4 regions of the Paenibacillus sp. FSL R7-0272 genome follow, and region 1 is predicted to be linked to each of the others. Evidence: predicted binding sites of a transcription regulator. Region 1 holds the regulator's gene; each other region holds the start of a gene.
The links. Region 1 encodes Rex, which represses fermentation and respiration genes when NADH is low (regulators of the CRP and FNR family bind a similar motif). Its sites were predicted from a motif close to TTGTGAAATATTTCACAA; they were not measured.

Region 1 (3,187 bases):
AACACCTTGGGCTTCACATGAAGTATTTTACGCTCGTACACACACTGACCCGTTTGTTTAAAGATAGTCGTAACGGTCAGCTCCCAATGCTCCGCTCCCAGTTGTCAGGGCACGAGAACGGTGTACAATGGGGTTCAATGGTGGATCAGATGTTTCCCCTTGCCGTTGAAGTGAAGGAAATGTGGGATCGTCTGAGCGATGCTCTGTTTGGTCTTCTGCCTGAACGGAGTGATGCTTCTCCAGGGGAGACCGGACAGTTCTCGCTGCGGCTTAAAGCGTCTCAGAAGCCTGCCAAGTGGCAGGAGTTGCAGGATTTGGAGAACCAGATCTATGTGACATTGGGTGATTTGGTTCGTAAGGGTGACAAACTGTTGCTCGAAGTAAAAGAAGATCAGGATGATTATCAGTCCGACAGTCTGATCACTGATATCACCGGGCTCTTGAAAGATCTGACGACGATGAAGGAGAATTTAAGATTCTTCATGCGTATGGATGATGCCAAGACCGTGTACTGGATGGAGGCCAGCGGACAGTTCCGTAGCAAGTCACTCCAGCTATACGCTGTTCCGGTGGATGTTAGCGCGCAATTGAAAGAGATGTTTTTCGATAAAAAGAAAAGCGTTGTGCTTACATCGGCTACGCTGTCGGTGGATAAGTCATTCCAGTTCATGATTGAGCAACTGGGTTTGCAGGAAGCTGCCGACAATAATCGGCTTCTGACCTCGATGCTACCTTCCCCATTCAATTATCGGGAACAAGCTTTGTTAGTAATCCCGCGGGATTTCCCGAGTTTGAAGGGGAGCGTAGGGGACGCGCACTTTGTACAGATGCTGGTGCACTCTCTTGCTGAGACGGCGATTGCAACTCAAGGACGTATGATGGTGCTGTTTACCTCTTATAAAATGCTTCGACAAGTCTATGAACCACTGAAAGAGGCTTTGTCCGGGAATGACATCTCGCTACTGGGGCAAGGTGTTGACAGCGGGAATCGTTCGAAGTTGACCCGACGCTTCCAGGATGCCAAAGCAGCAGTCCTGCTGGGTACGAGTAGCTTCTGGGAGGGCGTCGATATTCCGGGTGAAGCGCTGACCTGTCTTGCGATTGTGAGACTGCCTTTCCAGCCGCCTAACCATCCGCTTCTGGAAGCGAAGAGTGAACTGTTACAAGAGCAGAAGAAAAATCCATTTATGAAGCTTTCTGTGCCACAGGCAGTCATTCGCTTCAAGCAGGGGTTCGGCAGGCTTGTTCGGACAGGCAAAGATCGCGGAATCGTCATTGTGTATGATACGCGTGTAATTGAAGCTTATTACGGCAAGTACTTCCTGTATTCGCTACCTGGACCAAAGATGGAGCATATGCTGACAGAACAGATGGTTCCCCGTATTGCTGAATGGTTAGATCGACCTGCAGAAACTCAAAAATAATTACGATGTAAAGCTATAACATTGCATTGGACTTCACCATGGCGTTAAACTTTGAAGAAGACTTCACAAAGTTCGAACAGGGCAGCGCTTTAATGAACTTATATTCCTAATAATTCGGGCATTCTGTATGAGGACATCATGCATGGATATTGCATGTATACAGAATGCTCATCTTTTCAATATTTATTTAATCGTGGCGATGGTAAGGGGGAGCAAGGATGAAATCGGATAAAATATCAGAAGCGGTAGTACGGCGTCTGCCTGTATATTTGCGTTATTTAAACGAGTTGGTTCAGCGTGAGGTGACAACGGTTTCCTCGCAGGAGCTAGGACAGCGACTGGATTTGAATCCAGCTCAAATCCGTAAAGATTTAGCTTATTTCGGTGATTTTGGTCGTAAAGGAATCGGGTATGATGTGTCTTACCTGATCGAGAAGATTCGTCACATTTTGAAAATTGATCAGCAAATTAATGTGGCTCTGGTAGGGGCCGGTAATCTCGGACATGCCTTATCGAATTATAATGCTTATTTGAAGGACAATATGAAAATTGTCGCTATTTTTGATGCGTTTGGGCCTAAGATTGGCAGTAATATTAATAGCCTGACGGTCAAACCTATGGAAGAACTTACAGAAGCGGTTCAGAAAGATAACATCCGTATCGGGATCATCACGGTGCCGGACACGGAAGCTCAGAATGTTGCCGATCAACTGATTGAATCGGGTATTGAGGCGATTCTGAATTTTGCGCCGACGATTCTAAAGACGCCTTCACATGTGCGGATTCATCATGCGGACTTTACAACGGATTTGCTCAGTTTGGCTTATTATTTGGAGAACGGGAAGGAAGATGAGCTTGATGACAACAACGAATAAATGGGTAATCCAAAATGGTAAATTTGCTGTAAATGAAGGTGCCAATTGGACTGTGATTCAAGGGTATATGGTCGTTGAAAATGACAAGATTGTGCATATTGGTGAGACGCTTCCGGATGGTGACGAGAACCTGCCTAAAGTGGATGGAAAAGGACTGCTCTTCCTGCCGGGTCTGATCAATACGCATGGTCATGCGGCAATGTCTCTGCTTCGAGGTCATGGTGATGACCTGGCATTGCAAGTGTGGTTACAAGAAAAAATGTGGCCAATGGAAGCCAAAATGACTTCTGAGGACGTGTATTGGGGAGCATCCCTTTCGGTGCTTGAGATGTTAAAAGGCGGAACAACAGCTTTCCTGGACATGTATGACCACATGGATCAGGTAGCAAAAGTGGTTGAACAGTCAGGAGCAAGAGCTGCGCTGGCTCGCGGTGTCATTGGACTGTGCTCCGAAGAAGAGCAGATGCGAAAGCTCGAAGAGTCCGCTGCGTTTGCGCGTGAATGGAATGGACAGGCGGATGGACGCATCACAACCGTAATCTCTCCGCACGCGCCTTACACATGCCCTCCAGATTACATAGAGAAGCTTGTTCAAGTTGCGCATGATCTAAACCTGCCTCTCCATACGCACATGTCAGAGACGCTTCGTGAAGTGGAGCAGAATGTATCAGATTATGGCATGCGTCCAGTGGCACATTTGGAGAAGCATGGCTTTTTCTCACGTCCTTCACTCGTAGCGCATGCTGTGCATCTCAACGATGAAGAGATCGAGATCTTGGCACGTCATGATGTCGCTGTATCCCATAATCCGGGTAGTAATTTGAAGCTTGCATCGGGTGTAGCTCGTGTTCCCGCTTTGTTGAAAGCAGGAGTTACTGTATCTTTAGG
Region 2 (3,187 bases), 2.2 Mb from region 1:
ATCATGCATAACGGGCCTACTTCCAGGGGTTCTGCGCTTCTTCGGGTCTATCATTAAGGCACCTCCCCAAGCAACTGCTGTACGGCTTGATCGAGCAGCTCCAGTTCCATAATCCGAGCTAAGGCCTCTTCATCCTCCACAGCTGTCTCCAGAAACAGCCTTACCGCACCGTGACGTTCCCCTCGAAGAGCCAGTGCCGTCCCGGATAGTTGTCGATATTGCAGAAGGCTGGTCGCATCCTGAATATCACTGGCATGAACGAGCGCGAGCGCATCCTCCACACACTCTGTTTCCTGATAGATACGAAACTTCCAATGCCTTGCCGTTTCCCCGCCAAGCTCATCCAGAACGCGCAGAGCACTGCCGTAATCATCATTGATGCGCAGCAGTTCTGCTCGAACCAACTGTTCTTCTCCGGCTTCAAGCCAGCGGCACAATTGCTCATAATGATGACGTTCCTGCTCGTTACTTGCACTGATGCCAAACACCTGTAGAGCTTCTTCAATCTGACCTGATCTCGCATAGATGGCGGAGAGGAACCGGTAATGAGACACCACACAATCTTGCCTTCCGTTGATGACAGCATGAGTGAATGCTTCCTTGAGTGAGGCGGCGGCACGTGAATCTTCCAGTAAATACTCATATGCGGACAGAAGAAACGAGATGGTTTCATGAGCACCTGTTTTGGCTCGGAGCTGTCTGTAGTAGTCAGCTCGCAAACGACATTGAAGCGTGGTAACACGGTCTGGTTTACCAGTCAGTACCTGCTGAAGTGCATGCATAAAAAATATCTCATAATCGCGCAGTGGAATACGTGTACCATCATAATGAATGTAACCGGCTGGTGAAGTGTCTTCTCCCCCTAGCCAGATGGCACGGGTACCTTGAAAGAGCAGCTTCATATACCGGGTTTCCGAGGATGTGGCCACTAGATCGGCAATGCCGACAAGTCTGGAGATATTGCTCTCCCAGAGTGGAGATGCAGCTTCATCTCCTACGGGTTCAGGCAATAGTGCAATACATAATTCAGGTTGTAGTGAAGCTACCGCTATAAGCCAGTATGGGTGTGCGACGATTGCAACTGTATGTGGTTCCTGTAATCGTTTCTCCGCTTCCGAAAGAGAGATCACCTGAATGGATTTTGGTAATTCTTCTTCCTCAGCCGTACGGCTACTGACATATAAGATCGTGCCTTCTTGAGCTGCAAATAAAGCAACGATGTCCGGGTAGGGGAAGGATAACCAGCCTCCTTTTCGCGGGAAAATCACATATTGAACGGCAAGATCTGTGGACACAGACAGGTCCATTGTTGCCTGTTTTATATCCTCTTCCTGCCTCTGTTTTGGCTTTGGATCCGCATCTGTTAACGGTTCAGCATGTTCCATTTGTAACTCACCACACCTTGATAAGGGATTTTTGGTATGTAAAAAGCCGCTGTAGCACTTCACATATCTCCGTCTGACACTAACATATGGGCATTTGTCTCCAAACATGAACAACTTCCATGAATACGTGCATCAGTCAAGACCAATCAGGCAACGAACAAGCTTAATAAATAGGCTTAATTTTATCTATTGTGTGACCGAGGTCACTTTTTTTACGTAAGAGGGATGACTTAGTGATAATTATCACATGTGAAAATTAGGTAATCTGGCACAATACGTTCATCAACGTATTTGGAGGACAGACAGCGAAGAAGCCCGCTTCAAAGCCATTTACGTATCTTGCTAAAGTGAACAGAAAGAAGGGGTAAAGGTATGGATCCGATTATGCTATCGCGTATCCAGTATGCACTTACAACGATTTTCCACTTTTTCTTCGTACCGCTATCCATTGGCCTCGTGCTGCTGGTAGCGATTATGGAGACGTTGTATGTTGCGAAGGGAAAAGAGATTTACAAAACGATGGCCAAGTTCTGGGGCAAGTTGTTCCTGATTAACTTTGCCGTCGGTGTGGTCACCGGTATTTTGCAAGAGTTCCAGTTCGGCATGAACTGGTCGGAGTATTCCCGCTTTGTTGGTGATGTCTTCGGTGCGCCGCTGGCGATCGAGGCTTTGCTGGCATTTTTTATGGAGTCCACATTTATCGGTTTATGGATATTCGGCTGGGATCGTTTGTCCAAAAAAGTACATCTGGCCTGTATCTGGCTTGTATTTGTCGGCACATTCTTGTCAGCGGTGTGGATTCTGGCAGCGAACTCGTTTATGCAACATCCCGTTGGATTCGCCATCAATAATGGCCGGGCGGAGATGAATGACTTCTTTGCACTCATTACCAATGGGCAGTTTCTCGTTGAATTCCCGCATACGATTTTTGGTGCGTTAATGACGGGAGCCTTTGTCGTGACGGGCATTAGTGCTTATAAGTTAATGAAAAAGAAGGATGTCGAAGTATTCCGCAGATCCTTTAACATCGCGGTTATTATCGGTCTTGTCTCCTCGCTGGGCGTGGCCTTCTCAGGGCACTTCCAGGCTCAATATCTGGTGGAAACACAGCCGATGAAGATGGCTGCAAGTGAGGGAACCTGGACAACAACCGAAGACCCGGCACCGTGGACGGTTATTGCCTCCATTGACCCGGATAAACAGGAGAACTCCGGTGAGATCAAAATCCCTGGATTACTCAGTTATCTCTCTTATAGTAAATTCTCGGGTAGTGTCAAAGGCATGAAAGAACTGAATGCCGAGTACCAGCAAACGTATGGACCCGGAGATTACATTCCACCAGTGCGAACCACATTCTGGAGCTTCCGTGTCATGATTGCTGCAGGTGGCTTGATGATTCTGCTTGCGATGTATGGTACATATCTGGCTTGGCGCAAGAAGCTGGAAGTGGCGAAACCCTGGTTTATGCGTCTGATGGTCTTTGCGATCTCCCTGCCGTTTATTGCGAATTCAGCAGGATGGATTATGACTGAAGTCGGAAGACAGCCATGGACGGTTTTCGGGTATATGACGACCGAAGCAGGTGTGTCACCTAATGTTTCCGCAGGAATGATTTTGTTCTCCACGATTGCCTTTACTGCGGCGTACACGGTTCTTGGCATCGTGATGGTGTTCCTGTTTGTCCGCAAAATCAAAGCAGGGCCGTATGCCGTCGATAAGTCCGAAGAGCATGATGAGCCTGCCGATCCGTTTGGCGTAGATGGGGGGTATTCCGTTGTTACTAAGTGAGCTGTGGTTTGTAC
Region 3 (3,187 bases), 690 kb from region 1:
TTAGTTCACTTGGTCTGATCTGATATTGAAGTAAAAGCAGCTACCTTGGATGGTAGCTGCCTTTTTCAGGTTATCTGTTTTTAAATAAATAGACCGCTTTAAAACAGGTTCTTGAAATATACCAGATGATCCGTCCATTCCTCATGTTCATAGATAAAACCTTTGCGAATACATTCAAACTCCAGACCGACACTTTCAGCCAGCTTGATAGAGGGCAGGTTATCCAGGTTGATATGTGCTTCCAAACGGTGGAATTTTAAAGACTCGGCTGCAATACGGAGGACCTGACGCACTGCTTCTTTGCCGTATCCTTTTTTCCAGTGCTGATTGTGAATCGTGTACCCAAAGCTCGCCCACTGAAAAGGTTCTCTCGCCAAGGTGGCAATATCGATCATGCCCAAGTGGGTGCCATCTTCTTTGCGGAAAACCCCAAAGACATATACTTTATCGTTAAACGCCAGTTCCTGATGTCTTGCTACCAGACGCTCGAACCATTCTAATGTACATTCGCTCATATCCATTTTTCCAGGATCGTGTCGATGCTGGGAAGGAGAACGGCTCTCGAATTCGTGAAGCCAGTTCTCGTAATCTTTATCTTGTAGTGGGCGGATCACGAGTCTTTCGGTTTCTGACATATAATCGAATTTATTTTTAATATTACTCAATAGAACATCTCCTTAAGCTATGTATCGTTATTAATCGTTATGAATTGCATGTCTCTCTGTCGGAGGACAGAAGTATCTCTAGTGTAACACAGATCATTTCTAATATTGGTTGGATAATCTCTCAAGGATTCAAACTCAATCAATGAGCAATCAGCTAATATCATTAACACGGCATATCACGGCTAAGCTAGATAATGCAATAGCCCTAAAGGGTGATTGTGCCTATTTTCACGAAGTTGTCAGAAAGAGTTGAGCCTTTCTTGAACGTTTAACAACGAAGACGTATCAGCGATTGAATTGCTTAAAATTAAGGATATAATAATTTTGATTAATAGGTTTAAGCCAATGATTAAGACGCTTTGTGATTAGAGAAGAAGAGACATCCAACCTTGGATAGCGTTCAAGGGTTACAGGATTAAATGCACGGGACATGTGGCAACCTATCCTTGTATTTTGGTTTGTGATTTTTTTCTCATAATGAATCGAATGGAATTTGAGAGGAGGCAATACAAAATGGCAGTCGATACGGTGTTATGGAGCAGACTCGTAACGGGTCTGACACTTGGATTTCACGTTATTTTTGCAACACTTGGTGTGGGTATACCTTTGATGATTGCGATTGCTGAATTTATCGGTATTCGGAAGAAAGACCCCCACTACATACTTATGGCGAAAAGATGGTCACGAGGTTTTGTCATTTCGGTGGCTGTGGGGGTGGTGACAGGTACAGCGATATCGCTACAGCTGGCCCTGGTGTGGCCGAATTTTATGAAGCTGGCTGGTAATGTCATTGCATTGCCGCTATTTATGGAAGTGTTCGCCTTCTTTTTCGAAGCGATCTTCCTGGGCATTTACCTCTATACATGGGATCGATTCAAAAACCCGTATATTCACTGGCTACTTACAATTCCGGTTGTTGCCGGGGCAGGGATGTCTGCCGTTTTCATCACAACCGTGAACGGATTCATGAACCAACCGGAAGGATTTGTGATGCAGGCTGGTCAATTTACAGCGGTTAATCCCGTGCAAGCCATGCTGAATACAGCAACGTTCTCTAAAGTGTTCCATGTCTTAAGCTCGGCTTATCTGACAGGAGCGGCTTTGCTCGCCGGGATCGCGGCTCTTGCGATGTTGAAGAGAGGGGGATCTGCTTACCACAAGAAAGGCCTAAACCTGATGATGGCCGTAGTTCTGGTATTCAGTTTGCTGAACACACTTGCTGGAGATGTATCTGCAAAGTTTTTGGCTGAACACCAACCGGAGAAATTGGCAGCAGCAGAATGGCATTTTGAGACAGAGAGCGGCGCGGATTTGATCCTACTCGGCTGGCTGAATGCAGAACATGAGATTATAGGCGCGTTACATCTGCCCAAGTTGCTCAGCTTTCTGGCCTTTGGAGACTTCAATGCAGAAGTCACCGGGCTGAACGAATTCCCACCCGATGAACAACCGCCACTACTGGTGCATTATCTATTCGATCTAATGGCTGGCATCGGATTTGCTCTACTCGCCATCTCCAGCCTATATTTCCTTTTTGTGTTATGGAAGAAGCGTAATCCGCTGAACAAATGGCTGCTTGGCCTAGTTGCACTCAGCGCACCGCTTGCTTTCCTCGCTGTAGAGATGGGCTGGTTCTATGCCGAAATCGGGCGGCAGCCATGGATTATTCGTGGGTACATGCGTGTCGAAGAAGCCGCCACATCTTCTCCGAGTGTGCGAATTTTATTTTTTGTTTTCTTGCTTTTGTATATCGTGCTTGGTGTAATCTGCGTTCTCGTGTTGAAACGTTTGTTCAATAACAATCCTGCTGAGCTAGAAATGGAGAAATGGTTACAAGCGAAACAAGATAAGACTGCGGCGAATACTGAGAATGGAGGACATGCCTAATGAGTTATGAGTTGATTGGTATTTCGGTGCTCTGGCTGTTCCTGTACGGATATTTGATTGTTGCATCAATCGATTTCGGAGCTGGATTTTTTGCCTTTTATGCACGTCTAACGAAACAGGATCATCTGATTAACCGTTTGATCTCTCGTTATCTATCGCCCGTATGGGAGATTACGAATGTATTTTTTGTCTTTTTCTATATTGGTATCGTTGGCTTTTTCCCAGATACGGCCTCTTATTATGGCGCAGCCTTGATCGTTCCCGGAAGTATCGCCGTTATACTTTTAGCAATCCGTGGCTCGTTCTATGCCTTTGAAAATTACGGTTCCAAGAACAACATCGTGTACCTGTTTTTATATGGGGCAACGGGTTTGTTGATTCCGGCATCTCTGTCCGTAGCCCTGACCTTGTCAGAAGGTGGTTTCATTCTGAAGCAGGGAGAGGCGGTTTCACTGGATTACTGGGCGTTATTCACCAACCCGTTATCCTGGAGCATCGTTGGACTAGCGATTGTTTCTGTATTGTTTATCAGTGGAACTTTTCTAACCTTCTACGCCTCACGGGCTGAAGATCAAGGTGCCTTGAAGCTCATGCGGAATTATTCCTTATTTTGGAGCACACCTACGATTATTCTG
Region 4 (3,187 bases), 3.0 Mb from region 1:
TGTTAAACATGTCTGGTACGAAAAAGACATGCAGCCAACCGAAGAACTTGTAGCCGTGGTGAAGGAATGTTTCGAGCGGTTTGCAATATTCAATGACTGTGAGACGATTTCAATAGAGGGAAAAGACTAAAAACTAAACATCAAAATTGAAGAGCATACATGTGTTTGTTCCCCAGCGGTTATAGCCTGAAGCTATAACCAGTCATACTTTTTTGGTATCTCTTCTAACCCCGCTCCGCGTGATATGATAATCATATACAACGAGGGGGTTATTTACATGACTGACAAGTTCCAGATCGTAGGCAGTTTATTGCGGCCGGAAGAGCTGCTGACATATAAAACACAGATTGAACACCGGGATGATATCCAGTATCCATTCTATGAAAACTTTCAAGGATACCAGCAATGTGAGACGAAAGCGATTGAACAAGTGATCCAAAAAGAGATTGAGAACGACCTGTCCGTTATCACGGACGGCGAATTTTCCAAATCGATGTGGCATCTCGACTTTGTGTGGGGATTTGGCGGAGTGGAGCGGTATATTGCGGATCATGGGTACTTTTTCCGGGATGTGGACGGCACTTCTAAATATGAAACACGTAAAGATATCGGGCTGCGTATTACGGGGCAACTGAGCGGCAAGAATCATCATTTCATTCAACTGTTCAAGCAGTTGCAAGACCAAGCGGGTGACCAGCAGACCAAACTCTGCATTCCATCGCCATCCCATATTTTCGGTGAATTATCGTGGTCGGACAACATTGGGGGCAAGGATGCCGTATACCAGAATACACAGGAGCTGAAAGCCGGCTTGGTAAGTGCTTATAAGGAATTTGTGCAGGAGTTTGCAAGTGCGGGTGGTAAAATTCTGCAAATGGATGACTGTCTCTGGGAGCTGTTTGCCGATGACAATCCGAACTCGCCTTTTACCGGAGAGCATATTAATCAAGAGGAAGTACAGGGTCTCGCCACGGAGTTTATTGATATCAACAATACGGTCATTGACTTCGGTCATAGTCTGGGTCTGAAAATGTGGACACATAACTGCCGCGGCAACTATGACTCCCGTAACATGGGCGGCGGATCGTATGCGAAGATTGCGAATCTGTTCCTGAAGCAATTGAAGTATGATCGTTTCTTCCTGGAGTGGGATGATGACCGGGCAGGTTCCATCGAAGCGCTGGAAGTGTTCAAAGACAGACCGGATACGGAAATCGTACTGGGATTGCTGTCCTCCAAAACGAGTACACTCGACGATGAGGAGCGCGTGGTTCGTCTGCTGGACGAAGCCTCCAAGATCATTGACAAAGATAGGCTACTGCTGTCTCACCAATGTGGTTTTGCGTCCTGTGATGGCGGGAACGAACTGAGCGAAGCCCAGCAGTGGGCGAAGATTCATCAGGGTCAGCAGATTGCGAAGCAATACTGGGGCAACTAATTTCTATAACATATAGATATTTTCATAGGGCGATCTTTTCCGAGCAGGATTCGGGAGAGATCGTTTTCTATTTTGCCTGATTCGTTACCGTGTGATCGTTATGTCTGTTTTGTGATTCTTCTCACTTTCCTGACCCGACATCTGCTCTACACTTAATGGCATGTAGATAGGGGGAGAATGGATGACGATGCCACAGATCAAGGCGCAAATGCAGCAGTTAAGGCCGCAGATGAAGCCACGTGATTATACCCAATATCCGTTCATCGTGATCTGGGAAGTGACCCGGGCATGTGCACTGAAATGTGTACATTGTCGGGCAGAGGCCCAGTATCGGGCTGATCCACGTCAACTGACCACCGAACAGGGAAAAAGGCTGATAGATGATATCGCTGCTATGCAGGAACAACCGTTATTTGTTTTCACGGGGGGTGACCCGCTAATGCGGCCTGATCTGTTTGAACTGGCGGAGTATGCGATTCGGGAGAAGGGGCTACCCGTGTCCATGACGCCTAGTGCCACCCCGAAGGTCACTGAAGCGGCAATTATGCAGGCGAAGGAAGTCGGCTTATCCCGCTGGGCATTTAGTCTGGACGGGTCAACGGCCGAGATTCATGATCATTTTCGCGGAACCAGAGGTTCTTATGATATGACGATGAGGGGCATCCAGTTTTTGCAGGAAGCAGCCATTCCGATTCAAATCAACACGACCGTTTCCCGTTATAACCTCCACGATCTGGAGGCGATCAGCCGCAAGGTGAAAGAGATGGGCGTTGTGCTGTGGAGTCTGTTTTTCCTCATTCCGACAGGCAGAGCTCAGGAAAAAGATATGATCACAGCGGAAGAGCATGAACAGGTCATGAAGTGGATGGTGCAGCTTGCTCATGAGATGCCTTACGGCGTGAAATCAACGGAGGCGCCTCACTACAGACGAGTAATGATACAGCAACGGACAGCAGGAGCAGAACAGGCCTCAGAGCAGGCCTCAGAGCAGAACTCCAAGCAAGGCTTAGAACTTCAATCCGAGCAGAGCGCAGGTTATCAGGCAGATGTGGCCTCGGTTTTCGCCAAACGCCCAGATATGCTGGGACGTGCACCGCAAGGGGTCAATGATGGGGACGGGTTTGTGTTTATCAGTCACACGGGGGACGTCTATCCTAGCGGTTTCTTGCCCGTGGTTTGCGGTAATGTGAAGAATGAGTCGCTCATTGAGGTGTACCGGAATTCACCGGTGATGCAGACCTTGCGGGATAAGTCGAAATTGAACGGAAAATGTGCAGTCTGCGAGTACAAAACGATGTGTGGTGGCTCCAGAGCAAGAGCGTACGCAATGACGGGAGATTATATGGCCAGTGATCCTTCCTGTGCCTATATCCCGGTGGCGCTGCGTTAAAGTTTATATGGCGGGAAGTGTAGCATGGAAAATCAACGCACGAAACAAGTTGTCATCGCTGGCGGTGGCATTACCGGATTAAGCGCAGCTTATTATATCGAACATTTTTGCAGAGCGAATGATATTGCAGTAGAACTTATTATTGTCGAAAAAAAGGATCGATTCGGTGGACATGTGCACACCGGTAAAAGGGATGGATTCGTGATCGAACGGGGGCCCGATTCTTTTCTCGCACGGAAAACCTCCATCATTGAGCTTATGCAGGAGCTCGGTATGGGTGAAGAACTCGTTGGTACGCGTCCAGGGGTGTCGCATAGCTATATCGCCTATCGGAATAAACTGCATCCGATCCCGGATGG

Region 2: the regulator Rex is predicted to act here: its motif matches at 1,617-1,634, upstream of MKY23_RS26730 (cytochrome ubiquinol oxidase subunit I).
Region 3: the regulator Rex is predicted to act here: its motif matches at 1,124-1,141, upstream of MKY23_RS14365 (cytochrome ubiquinol oxidase subunit I).
Region 4: the regulator Rex is predicted to act here: its motif matches at 1,548-1,565, upstream of MKY23_RS04105 (TIGR04053 family radical SAM/SPASM domain-containing protein).

Annotation. Positions count from the first base shown of each region.
Region 1 is NZ_CP150221.1:3,943,775-3,946,961, reverse strand. Features, by position in the region: gene dinG (ATP-dependent DNA helicase DinG) at 1-1,424, shown strand, start outside; gene MKY23_RS17410 (redox-sensing transcriptional repressor Rex) at 1,643-2,299, shown strand; gene MKY23_RS17405 (amidohydrolase) at 2,283-3,187, shown strand, end outside.
Region 2 is NZ_CP150221.1:6,105,503-6,108,689, reverse strand. Features, by position in the region: gene MKY23_RS26740 (glycosyltransferase) at 1-54, opposite strand, end outside; gene MKY23_RS26735 (hypothetical protein) at 54-1,385, opposite strand; gene MKY23_RS26730 (cytochrome ubiquinol oxidase subunit I) at 1,758-3,173, shown strand; gene cydB (cytochrome d ubiquinol oxidase subunit II) at 3,160-3,187, shown strand, end outside.
Region 3 is NZ_CP150221.1:3,251,734-3,254,920, forward strand. Features, by position in the region: gene MKY23_RS14360 (GNAT family N-acetyltransferase) at 99-635, opposite strand; gene MKY23_RS14365 (cytochrome ubiquinol oxidase subunit I) at 1,179-2,552, shown strand; gene MKY23_RS14370 (cytochrome d ubiquinol oxidase subunit II) at 2,552-3,187, shown strand, end outside.
Region 4 is NZ_CP150221.1:926,498-929,684, forward strand. Features, by position in the region: gene MKY23_RS04095 (crosslink repair DNA glycosylase YcaQ family protein) at 1-130, shown strand, start outside; gene MKY23_RS04100 (cobalamin-independent methionine synthase II family protein) at 278-1,438, shown strand; gene MKY23_RS04105 (TIGR04053 family radical SAM/SPASM domain-containing protein) at 1,668-2,828, shown strand; gene hemG (protoporphyrinogen oxidase) at 2,853-3,187, shown strand, end outside.